3 regions of the Streptomyces sp. NPDC088785 genome follow, and region 3 is predicted to be linked to each of the others. Evidence: riboswitches for the same ligand, from Rfam matches in the RefSeq annotation. Region 3 holds a riboswitch; each other region holds the start of a gene.

Region 1 (3,787 bases), on a different contig from region 3:
TCCGCTCAAGGTAGAGACTACTCGTCAAATGGTCGAGAACAACCACGTCCAGATCAGTTGTGTTCGGAAAGGAGAACACAACGAAAGGACCGGTGATACCGATGTGCCCACCTGCGGAGAAGGGAAGCGCCTGAATCCGGACATGCGGCAGCTGGGCCACCTCGGCCAAATGTGCCAATTGCCTTTGCAGAATGTCTTTTCCGCCCACTTCGCGGCGGAGTACGGCCTCGTCCAGGATGGCCGTCAGGTGCAGGGGCGTCTCCGCGTGCAGCACCGCCTGTCGCGCGAGACGCACGTCCACCAGCGACTCGATATGCCGCTCGGGCATGCCACCGAGAACGGATCGTGTCACCGCGTAGGCGTACTCCGGCGTCTGCAACAGCCCCGGCATCACACTGGTCTCCAGCGTCCTGATCCGGCACGCCTGTGATTCCAGGCTGATGAAGTCGCGGTACAGCGGCGGCAGAAGTCCGCGATAGGCGTGCCACCAATGGTGCCCGCCGGCATCCTCGGCCCCCGCCAACGCCACGACGAGTTCGCGAAGTTGGGGGTCTTTCGCCTCGAATGCGTCGAGCAGCCGCAGCACGTCCGAGCCCGTCACACCGCTGCGCCCCGTCTCGATCCGGCTCACTTTCGACTGGTGCCAGCCGACCAGTCGCGCGGCTTCACCACTGGTGAGTCCGGCTCCCACGCGCAGCGCGCGCAATTCGGCACCCAGCTTGCGGCGGCGCACCGCGGGACCGTACTTCATGCTGTCTCCTCTGGCCCTCGGGCCGCACGGCCGCTCTCTCCCGGCCCGTACGGGGACGGCTCCTGAGCAGACGGTAGAGGAACCGGCGCGCGCTCGCCCAAATACGGTCTACCGTCGCAGAGTTCACCGCTTCGGGCGACAGATATATGCATATCTTGGGGGATCGGCACCCTGGGAGCGCATCCAAGTGGCACGCTGGCGCGAAGCAGTAGCCGGGGCCCGGGAGTGAAGCATCCGCGGCGGGCGGTCGAGCGGCCCCGAAAGGAAAGGGACGACTTCGCCATGGCAGACCACCAGGAAGCATCCGTCACGCTGCCGAGCGATCCCGCGTCGGTCCCCACGGCCCGGAGGTATGTGAGCAACGTGCTGACGGAGTGGGGCATGCCGGGGGACTGCGACGCGGCGGACACCGTCCGGCTGATCGTCTCGGAACTCGTGACGAACGCGGTGCAGCACACCCGCGGGCAGTCCCCCACCTTCACCGTCGAGCTGGAACTGGAGCGGGACGAGCACCTGCGGATCGGTGTGACGGACAGCCACCCCCGCTACCCCCGGCGGCTGCCTGCCGCGGTGCAGCAGGACAACGGGCGGGGCATGGTCATCATCCGCTGTCTGGCGGCCGAGTGCGGCGGCCGGCTCTCGGTCTGTCCGACCGCCGAGGGCGGTAAGACGGTGTGGATCGCCCTGCCGTGGAGGAGCACCCTGTCCGAGCCCGGCGGCGCCGTCCACCAGGCACCCACGCGCTGAGCGCGGCGCGCCCGTGGGGCGTCGGCCCGGCGGCGGTCCGACACCGGACACGCGTCCGACCCCGGACATGTCCCGCTCGGCAGCGGCCCGGACCGGGAAGGGCCCCGCCCGGTACGTCGCGCGGCACGGCAGGGCACGGCACGGCTCGGCAGAGCACGGCACGGCGGCACGCGGCCGCTTCCGGGCCCCTCGGAGGCGTTTCCGGGCCCGCCGGGGGCGCCGCGCACGCGCCACCGCAGGGCGTGCGAGGGACCGCGAGGGCCCCGCGTGCCAGGGCGGCAGGCGGCAGGCGGTGGGCGAGGGGTGGTCCGGCGCCGGGCCACCCTCCGCGGACAGGTCCGTCCCGGGCGTCAGCGCACCCGGCCGTACCAGACGCTCTTGGTCCAGATCTTCTCCAGCCGCACCACGGCCCCCGTCTTCGGGGAGTGCCAGATCCGTCCCTTGCCGGCGTAGATGCCGACGTGGTAGACGCTCCGGCCCGAGTGGAAGAACACCAGATCGCCGCGTTTGCGCTGGGACCCGGCGACATGGTGGGTCTTGTTGTACTGCTGCGCGGCGGTGCGGGGCAGCTTCTTGCCCGCCCGCTTGAACGAGTAGAGCGTGAGCCCCGAGCAGTCGAACCGGTGCGGTCCCGAGGCGCCCCACTTGTACGGCGCGCCCTTCTTCGACGCCGCGACCTGGAGGGCCTTGGACGAGGCCACGGCGGCTGACGCCGCGGGCGCGGCGCCGGGGACCATCAGCCCGGCGCCCGCGACGGCGAGCGTCAGGGCCGAGGCCGTACCGGCCCGGGTCAGCAGCGACGGGACACGATTCAGCGCGGTCATGCGCAACCCTTCGTCAGCCGCCTGCGAAGGATGACCTGTCGGGTTCGGGCTGGCGAAGATGCCCGGCCGCGGCTGCGGCTTCACCCCAAGGAACGCTCGCAGCGGGTGCTGCGGCGGCCCGTCGTGCCTGGGTCCTCCACTCCTGCCGATCCACTCCTGTCGACCTGGCATCCGGGCGGCGGCAGGACTCGGCGTCCGCACGGACCGCCCCGCCGCTGCGGCGGGGGCTTGTCGTCGGAGGGATCTTGACCCACCTTTGCCAGGAAAACCGAGTCGAACCGGCGGTAAGTGAGGCTCCTCACGCTTGACCCGTTCAGGTGGACAGTGCGGCTTTCGGGAACCGGCGGCCACCCCCGACCACGCCCGCACCAGGCACGGAACCGAAAATTCCGGGGTCCGGCTACCGTGGTCGCGCAACTCTTGCGGTCGCGCCGTCTACTCATATCTACGCCATCCGGGGGTACTCCTTCCGGGCCGTTTCCCGCCGTGGCCGGACGGCGTGACCGTCGACGAGCGCCGGGTGACCCCGACTGTTCGTCAGGAGGCGTTTTCTGGCGGCAATGTGACTGATCGTGTCCGCCTCTCGCCGTCCAGGACGCGCAGCGCCCGCGCCAGCGTCTCCGCGTGCACCCGGCTCTCGCCCCGCTGGTGCATCAGCGTCAGGGCGTCCCGGAGCGCCACCGCCCGGCCCACCAGCGCCTGGGCGGCCCGCAGGCCCCGATAGGTGTCGTCGCCGCGCGCCGGATTGATGCGGGCCAGCAGATCGACCACGGCCAGATAGCTGTCGACCAGGTCGCACTCGGCGCGGGTCAGCGCGGGCAGCGGCGGAAGTTCGGGTGGATACACGGCCGCCTCACCTCGCGCCCTGCGCGCCCTGCTGGTTCTTCCGGTTCTGCACGACGTGGTCCACCAGGCCGTACTCCAGGGCCTGCCGGGCCGTGAGCACCGTGTCCCGCTCGATGTCCGCGCCGATCCGCTCCGCCGTCCTGCCCGAGTGGCGCGCGAGCAGTTCCACCAGCCGCTCCCGGGTGCGCACCATCTCGCGGGCCTGGATCTCCAGGTCGGTGGGCTGCCCCTGGGCCGGCTCGGCCAGCGCGGGCTGGTCGAGCACCACGCGGGCCCCCGGGAGCGCCATCCGGCGACCCGGCACCCCCGCGGCCAGCAGCACCGCGGCGACGGACGCGGCCTGCCCCAGGCAGGTCGTCTCCACCGGGCAGCTGACGTACTGCATCGTGTCGTAGATCGCCGTCATGGCGCTGAACGAGCCCCCGGGGGAGTTGATGTACAGCGCGACGCTCCGCTCCGGCGCCGTGTACTCGAGGTGCATCAGCTGCGCGATCACATCGTTCGCCGACGTGTCGTCGACGGGGGTCCCGAGGAAGACGATCCGCTCCTCCATGAGCTTGGAGTAGGGGTCGAGCGTGCGCTGTCCCGTCGTGGTGCGCTCGGTGAACTCGGGCAGGAC
Region 2 (3,787 bases), on a different contig from region 3:
CGGTATGAGCCCTGCCCTCCCCGAGGAGGCTCCGGAACCCCCGGAGCTGCCCGCCGTCGCGCCCCAGCTGCGCGCCCTGCGCCGCCGCGCCTCGCTCACCCTGGAGTCCGCGGCCCGCACGGCCGGCCTGTCACCGGCCCATCTCTCCCGGCTGGAGACCGGCCAGCGCCAGCCCTCGCTGCCGATGCTGCTCGCACTCGCCCGCACCTACGGTACGACGGTCTCCGAACTCCTCGGCGAGGCCCCCGCCGATCGCGACGCCGTCGTGCGCGCCGGAACCATGGAGGCCACCGAGGCGGGCGGCTGGACCTACGTCCAGGCCGGCGCCTCCGGGCGCGGCATGCAGGCCCTGCGCGTGCACGTCCCGTACGGCGCGCAGGGCGACATCGTGCGCGTCCACCCCGGTGAGGAGTGGCTCTACGTCCTCGAAGGGCGGCTGCGGCTGCGCCTGGGGGACACGACCCACCGGCTCGGTCCTGGGGACAGCGCCCACTTCGACTCGCTCACCCCGCACCGCATCGCGGCCGCGGACAGCGGCGGGTCCGACCTGCTCTTCGTCCACACCCTGCTCCAGAGCCCGACGACCGCACTGTGCCTGGGAGGCATGTCATGAGCGACGCAGAACGGCCGGGCGGCCGCGACATCGAGGACAAGCTGCCGCGCGGCATCTGGGTGCGCGTCCTGATCTACGTCTTCGTGGGACACGCCTTCGCCGCGTTCGTCTACCTGCTGTTCACGCTCGGCGGCAGCCGCTGACGGGGCCCCGCGCCGCCGATCAGTCGACGAGGCGCTCGCGCAGCCGGTCGCGGGCGGCCGCGTCGAGCCGCAGCCCCTCCGTGAAGTAGCGGTCCGTGGTGCCCCACGTCTGCTCGATGGTCTCGAAGGCCGCGTGCAGGTACTCGGCGCGGGCGTCGAAGAGCGGCGCGAGCAGCTCCATCACCTCGGCCGAGTAGGCGTCGTCCGCGCCGGTGCCGTTGCGGCGGACCCGGTAGCGGCGGTGCCGCTCGTTCGACTTCAGGTAGTCCGCCTCGATGGCGTCCCGCTCGACGCCGACGGCGAGCAGCGTCACGGCGATGGACAGGCCCGCACGGTCCTTGCCGGCCGCGCAGTGCATCAGGGCCGGCGTGCTGTCGTCGGCCATCGCGTGCAGCACCCGGCTGTGCTCGGCGGTGCGGTCGCCGATGATGCTCCGATACGAGGTGATCATGCGCTGCGCGCCGCGCCCGTCGGAGAGCAGCCCGCGCAGCTGGTCGGTGTCGCCGTCGCGCACCATCTTCCAGAACTCGGCGCCGTCGGCCGGGTCGGACAGCGGCAGGTTCACGTTGCGCACGCCGGGCAGCTCGACGTCGGCGCCCTCCAGCTTCTGGTCCGCCGCGTTGCGGAAGTCGAAGACGGTGTGCAGCCCGAGGGAGGCCAGGAACGCGGCGTCCTCGGCGGTGGCGTGCGCGAGGTGGCCGCTGCGGAAGAGCACGCCGGGCCGTACGCGGCCGCCGTCCACGGTCGGAAGGCCGCCCACGTCGCGGAAGTTGCGCACGGCGGTCAGTTCGGGCTCGGTGGACGGGGCGTGCTGCGTCACGTGGGGCTCCTCCGCATCGGGCGCGCCGGCGCCGCTCGCCGGTGGGCCTGCACCCGACGATACGACATGGATTCCCCGGGCAACCATCCGTCTGTTTTGCCCCTTTAAGTACCAAGTATCCGTACGTGGGGGAAGATTGTGTACGTGTGCGTGAGCGGGCTCATATCGGTGACGGTGCGTGGTTGATCTCCCGATCGCCGGGGAGCGGAATTCCCGGAGGAATTGGCGCCGGTAAAGGCGCGGCATCGACAGAGGGTCACAGCGGAATCCCGTAAACGATCAACCAGAATCCCGAAAGGCGAATGCGCTGTTTGTCGCGGCCCGTATTCCTGTCCTACGGTCACCCATCACACCGGACGGAACGCCGAATCCTGCCGCCGCCCGGAGTTCCCACCACAACCCGTGACGGCAGGAGCGGGGGACCCACAGGCAGTACGCCGCCGAGGGAATTCCCGACGTGGCTCGGGGTGCAGCCGGACTCCTTCCCGGGATCCGGCCGGACATCTCCCGTCCGAACCCGACAGCTCACCCCGCAGGCGACGGAGAGGAAAAGCGCCATGTCCGCACAGGCGAAGCACCGCCGTCCGAAGACCCGCCGCGCCACCCGCGCCGCCGCCCTCACCACCGTCTCGGGCGCCGCCCTCGCGCTGCCCCTCATCGGTGCCACCGGGGCGCAGGCCGCGGACTCCGCCGGGGCCGCGCCGGCCACGTACACCGTGAAGTCCGGCGACACCCTCGCGAAGATCGCCCAGAACCGGCACGTCGAGGGCGGCTGGAAGCGGCTCTACCAGGACAACAGGAGCGTCATCGGCGCCGACGCGTCCCTGATCAAGGCCGGCACGAAGCTCACCCTCGGCGGCGCGGGCGGCTCGGCCACCCCGGCGAGCGCCACCACCGGCGGCGGTTACGCGATGCCCGTCGAGGGCTCCGCCGGCACGCCGTACCACGCGAACGGCGCCATGTGGTCCAGCGGCTACCACACCGGCACCGACTTCGTCGTGCCCACCGGCACCCCGGTCAAGGCCGTCGCGAACGGCACCGTGGTCTCCGCGGGCGACGGCGGCGCGTACGGCAACCAGATCGTCATCGAGAACGCCGACGGCTACTACTCCCAGTACGCCCACCTGTCCTCGGTCGGCGTCTCCGCGGGGCAGACGGTCACGGCCGGCGCCCGGATCGGCCTGTCCGGCGCGACCGGCAACGTGACCGGACCGCACCTGCACTTCGAGATCCGCACGACCCCGAACTACGGCTCGGACGTCGACCCGGTCGCCTACCTGCGCGGCCACGGCGTCACCGGCTGACCCACGGCACGCCCCGTACGCCCCGTGCGCCACACCCGGCCCCCAGATATTCCCTGGGGGCCGGGTGTGGTTTGTCACCACTCGTCAACCCCTGGTTACGGTCGCGTAGGTCACACGCCGGGGTGAAAGATGTGTGGTCGTGGCAAACGAATCGAGAGCACTCACGGACGCACCGACCCCGGCCCACGCGACGCACGCGCAGGACGGCGGCCTGATCCGTTCCTACGCGGCGATGGGGGACAGCTTCACCGAGGGCGTCGGGGACCCCGGCCCCGGCGGGACCTTCGTCGGCTGGGCCGACCGGCTCGCCGTCCTCCTGGACGACCGTGCGCCCGAGGACACCTTCCGCTACGCGAACCTCGCCGTGCGCGGCAAGCTCCTCGACCAGGTCGTCGAGGACCAGCTCCCGCGCGCCCTCGAACTCGCTCCCGACCTGGTGTCCTTCGTCGCGGGCGGCAACGACATCATCCGTCCCGGCACCGACCCGGACGACGTGGCCGAGCGCTTCGAGAAGGCCGTGGCCCGGCTCTCCGGCGCCGCCGGCACCGTGCTGGTCGCCACCGGCTTCGACACCCGTGACGTCGCCGTCCTCAAGCACCTGCGCGGCAAGATCGCCACCTACAACATGCACGTGCGGGCCATCGCCGACCGGTACGACTGCGTGATGCTCGACCTGTGGTCCCTGCGGTCCATCCAGGACCGCAGGGCCTGGGACGGCGACCGGCTGCACCTCGCCGCGGAGGGGCACACCCGCGTCGCGCTGCGCGCCGCCCAGGCCCTGGGCATCGAGGTGCCCGCCGACCCGGAACAGAGCTGGCCGCTGCTGCCGCCGCGCGGCACGTTCGCGATCCGGCGCGACGACATGCACTGGGCGCGCGAGTTCCTGGTGCCGTGGATCGGGCGCCGG
Region 3 (3,787 bases):
TGGGTCAGGCCCGAGCAGTCGTAGGAGCCGGGGCCGCTGGCGCCCCACACGTACGGCTTGCCCTCCTGGGCCCGGGCGAAGGCGAGGGCCCGGGCCGCCTTGGCGGCGTAGCCGGACGACGGCGCCGACGCGCCGGACCCGCCCGTCGCCGACCCGCCCGAGCCGCCCGTCCCGGAGGCGGGAGCCCCGTCGTCGGCCGCCTCCTGCGCGGCCCGCTCGCGCCGGGCCTCCTCCGCCTTCTTCTGCTTCGCGGCCAGCTCGGCGGCCTTCTCGCGGGCCGCCTCCTCCTTGGCCCGCGCGATCCGCGCGAGCCGCGCCTTCTCCTCGGCGGTCAGCTCGGAGAGCAGGCGGCGCGCGTCCGACAGCTTCGTCTGCACGTCCTCCTTGGAGCTCTGCAACTCGTCCTGCGAGCCGGAGAGCTGCCGCAGGCTCTCCTGCGCCTCGGTGCGCTTCTTCGCGGTCCTGCGCTGCTCGTCCTGGAAGTCGTCGACGGCCTTCTTCTGCTCGTCCGTCACCCGGCTGAGCAGCCGGTCCTGCGCGAAGTAGTCCTCGGGGTCGTCGGCGAGGAACATCGTCGCGGTGTCGCTCATCCCGCCCGAGCGGTACTGCTCGGCGGCGAACCGGCCCAGCTTCTGGCGGGCCTCGTTCATCTTCTCGGTGCGCCGCGCGATGTCGTCGAGGAGCCGGTCGATCTGCTGCTTCTTGCCGGCGGTCCGCTCCTTGGCCGCGTTGTACTTCTGCGTGGCGACCTCGGCCTGGCGGTAGAGGCTGTCGACTTTCTGCTGGACCTCCTCCAGGCTCGGCCGGTCCGGCTGCGCGGGCACGGCCTGCGCCGTCTGCGAGAGCAGGGCGACCGAGGTGAGCGCGGCGGTCGTGATGCCGATCGCCGGGGTGGTGCGAAGACCGCCGCTGAGTCGGGAGCGGTTGCGCGGCTTGCGGTGCGACGCCAAGGCTGGCGACTCCTTCCGTCATCCGCCTACCGGGTTAGCTGTCGGGTTCGGGCGTACGGAAGGTTGCCCTACGGTCCGCCGCCCGGCGCTGCCGGGACATCGGGCCGATTCACCCCAAAGGTCGGTGGGTCCCCGGCTCCCTGCCTCACGGCGTGCGGAACTCGGCGGGGGCCGACCGCTCGCCGCGACGCTCGCGGACGGGGGGACGGGCGGCCCGCGCAGCACCGTAGCCAACCGGTGTCGCCGCTGTGAAGGTTGATGTGCGATATGCCCGATACATTTTCGTGACCTTGCTGCGGGTGGGGGATCGGCACGGGCCCCGGGGGGGTGATCTGCGTCATGCGGAGCCCGCCGTGCCGGGCTCCCGCGGGGCGGCGGCGGCCCGGTATCGCAAAGGCGGCGGCGGTGTGTCAGTGGGGCGGCCTAGACTCGGAGGGCGATGAGCAGCCTCTTTGACGACAGTTTCCTGGCCAGCCTCCAGAGCGGCGCGGAGCAGCCCCCGCCGCCCGAGGATCCCGCCCACGACAGCGCGCCGGAGCCGATCCCCGACGATCTGTTCGGCGGGAAGTTCGACGTGCCCCCGGCCAGGGACGCGTACTACCGGGACGGCGCCCCGCGCCCGGCGGTCGATCCGGAATCCCTCCTGGAGGGGTTGAACGAGCACCAGAGGGCCGCCGTGGTGCACGGCGGCTCACCCCTGCTCATCGTCGCGGGCGCCGGCTCCGGCAAGACCCGCGTGCTGACGCACCGCATCGCGTACCTGCTGGCGGAGCGCGGCGCCCACCCGGGCCAGATCCTCGCGATCACCTTCACGAACAAGGCCGCGGGCGAGATGAAGGAGCGCGTCGAGGCCCTGGTCGGCCCGCGGGCGCACGCGATGTGGGTGTCGACCTTCCACAGCGCGTGCGTGCGCATCCTGCGCCGGGAGAGCAAGAAGCTGGGCTTCACGTCCTCCTTCTCGATCTACGACGCGGCCGACAGCAAGCGCCTCATGGCCCTGGTCTGCCGCGACCTGGACCTGGACCCGAAGAAGTTCCCGCCGAAGTCCTTCAGCGCCAAGATCAGCAACCTGAAGAACGAGCTGATCGACGAGGAGGACTTCGCCGGCCAGGCCGCCGACGGCTTCGAGAAGACCCTCGCCCAGGCCTACGTGATGTACCAGTCCCGCCTCCGCGAGGCGAACGCGCTGGACTTCGACGACCTGATCATGACGACGGTGAACCTGCTGCGCGCGTTCCCCGACGTCGCGGAGCACTACCGCCGCCGCTTCCGGCACGTCATGGTCGACGAGTACCAGGACACGAACCACGCGCAGTACGCGCTGGTCAAGGAGCTGGTGGGCCCGGCGGACGGCGAGGGAGCGGACCCGGCCGAGCTGTGCGTCGTCGGTGACGCCGACCAGTCGATCTACGCCTTCCGCGGCGCCACGATCCGGAACATCCTCGACTTCGAGGAGGACTATCCGAACGCGACGACGATCATGCTGGAGCAGAACTACCGCTCCACGCAGACGATCCTCTCGGCGGCCAACGCGGTGATCGAGCGCAACGAGTCGCGCCGCCCCAAGAACCTGTGGACGAACGCGGGAGCGGGCGCCCAGATCACCGGATACGTCGCGGACACCGAGCACGACGAGGCCCAGTTCATCGCCGACGAGATCGACCGCCTCACGGACGCGGGCGACGCGCAGGCCGGTGACGTCGCCGTCTTCTACCGGACGAACGCGCAGTCCCGTGTCTTCGAAGAGGTCTTCATCCGCGTCGGCCTGCCGTACAAGGTCGTCGGCGGCGTCCGCTTCTACGAGCGCAAGGAGGTCAGGGACATCCTTGCCTACCTGCGGGTCCTCTCGAACCCGGAGGACTCCGTCCCGCTCCGCCGGATCCTGAACGTGCCGAAGCGCGGCATCGGCGACCGCGCCGAGGCGATGATCGACGCCCTGTCGCTGCGCGAGAAGATCAGCTTCGCGCAGGCGCTGCGCCGCGTCGACGAGGCGTACGGCATGGCGGCCCGCTCCACGAACGCGGTGAAGCGGTTCAACACGCTCATGGAGGACCTGCGCACGATCGTCGAGTCCGGCGCGGGCCCGGCGACGGTCCTGGAAGCGGTCCTGGAGCGCACCGGCTACCTCGCGGAGCTCCAGGCCTCCACCGACCCGCAGGACGAGACCCGCATCGAGAACCTTCAGGAACTCGCCGCCGTGGCACTGGAGTTCGAGCAGGAGTCGGCCGCCGCCACGGACGCGCAGCCGGACGGCGCGCAGGAGGACGGCGCGCAGGGCGGTGGCGCGCAGGGCGGTGGCGCCGAGGCGGACGGCGCGGATGCCCCGGTCTCCGGCGGGACGCTCTCCGACTTCCTGGAGCGGGTCGCGCTCGTGGCCGACTCGGACCAGATCCCCGACGAGGACGAGGACGGCAGCGGCGTCATCACCCTGATGACCCTGCACACCGCCAAGGGCCTGGAGTTCCCGGTGGTCTTCCTGACCGGCCTGGAGGACGGCGTCTTCCCGCACATGCGCTCCCTCGGCCAGGCCAAGGAGCTGGAGGAGGAGCGCCGGCTCGCCTATGTCGGCATCACCCGCGCGCGGGAGCGGCTGTACCTGACCCGGTCCACCATGCGCAGCGCCTGGGGCCAGCCCTCGTACAATCCGCCGTCCCGGTTCCTGGAGGAGATCCCGGCCGCGCACCTGGACTGGAAGCGCACCGGCCCCTCCACCCCGGCGGCCTCGACGAAGAGCATCGGAGGCGGTATCGCGGCCTCGCTGTCCTCGTCGCGCTCCCGCTCGTCGACCCCGGCGTTCGCCACGCGCCGCGCGAGCGAGAAGCCGGTGGTGTCCCTGA

Evidence for each region. Region 3 has a riboswitch for cyclic di-AMP ahead of ACIP5K_RS02785 (NlpC/P60 family protein). Riboswitches for the same ligand answer to the same signal wherever they lie in the genome.
Region 1: another riboswitch for cyclic di-AMP. It lies ahead of ACIP5K_RS24230 (C40 family peptidase); the one in region 3 lies ahead of ACIP5K_RS02785 (NlpC/P60 family protein).
Region 2: another riboswitch for cyclic di-AMP. It lies ahead of ACIP5K_RS14660 (LysM peptidoglycan-binding domain-containing M23 family metallopeptidase); the one in region 3 lies ahead of ACIP5K_RS02785 (NlpC/P60 family protein).

Annotation. Positions count from the first base shown of each region.
Region 1 is NZ_JBIVKH010000009.1:162,577-166,363, forward strand. Features, by position in the region: gene ACIP5K_RS24220 (helix-turn-helix domain-containing protein) at 1-751, opposite strand, end outside; gene ACIP5K_RS24225 (ATP-binding protein) at 1,034-1,498, shown strand; gene ACIP5K_RS24230 (C40 family peptidase) at 1,849-2,322, opposite strand; cyclic di-AMP (ydaO/yuaA leader) riboswitch at 2,326-2,526, opposite strand; gene ACIP5K_RS24235 (hypothetical protein) at 2,860-3,168, opposite strand; gene ACIP5K_RS24240 (ATP-dependent Clp protease proteolytic subunit) at 3,176-3,787, opposite strand, start outside.
Region 2 is NZ_JBIVKH010000004.1:145,369-149,155, forward strand. Features, by position in the region: gene ACIP5K_RS14645 (helix-turn-helix domain-containing protein) at 5-613, shown strand; gene ACIP5K_RS14650 (DUF6126 family protein) at 610-756, shown strand; gene ACIP5K_RS14655 (tyrosine-protein phosphatase) at 776-1,576, opposite strand; cyclic di-AMP (ydaO/yuaA leader) riboswitch at 1,958-2,128, shown strand; gene ACIP5K_RS14660 (LysM peptidoglycan-binding domain-containing M23 family metallopeptidase) at 2,134-2,880, shown strand; gene ACIP5K_RS14665 (SGNH/GDSL hydrolase family protein) at 3,092-3,787, shown strand, end outside.
Region 3 is NZ_JBIVKH010000001.1:628,777-632,563, reverse strand. Features, by position in the region: gene ACIP5K_RS02785 (NlpC/P60 family protein) at 1-950, opposite strand, end outside; cyclic di-AMP (ydaO/yuaA leader) riboswitch at 958-1,127, opposite strand; gene ACIP5K_RS02780 (ATP-dependent DNA helicase) at 1,390-3,787, shown strand, end outside.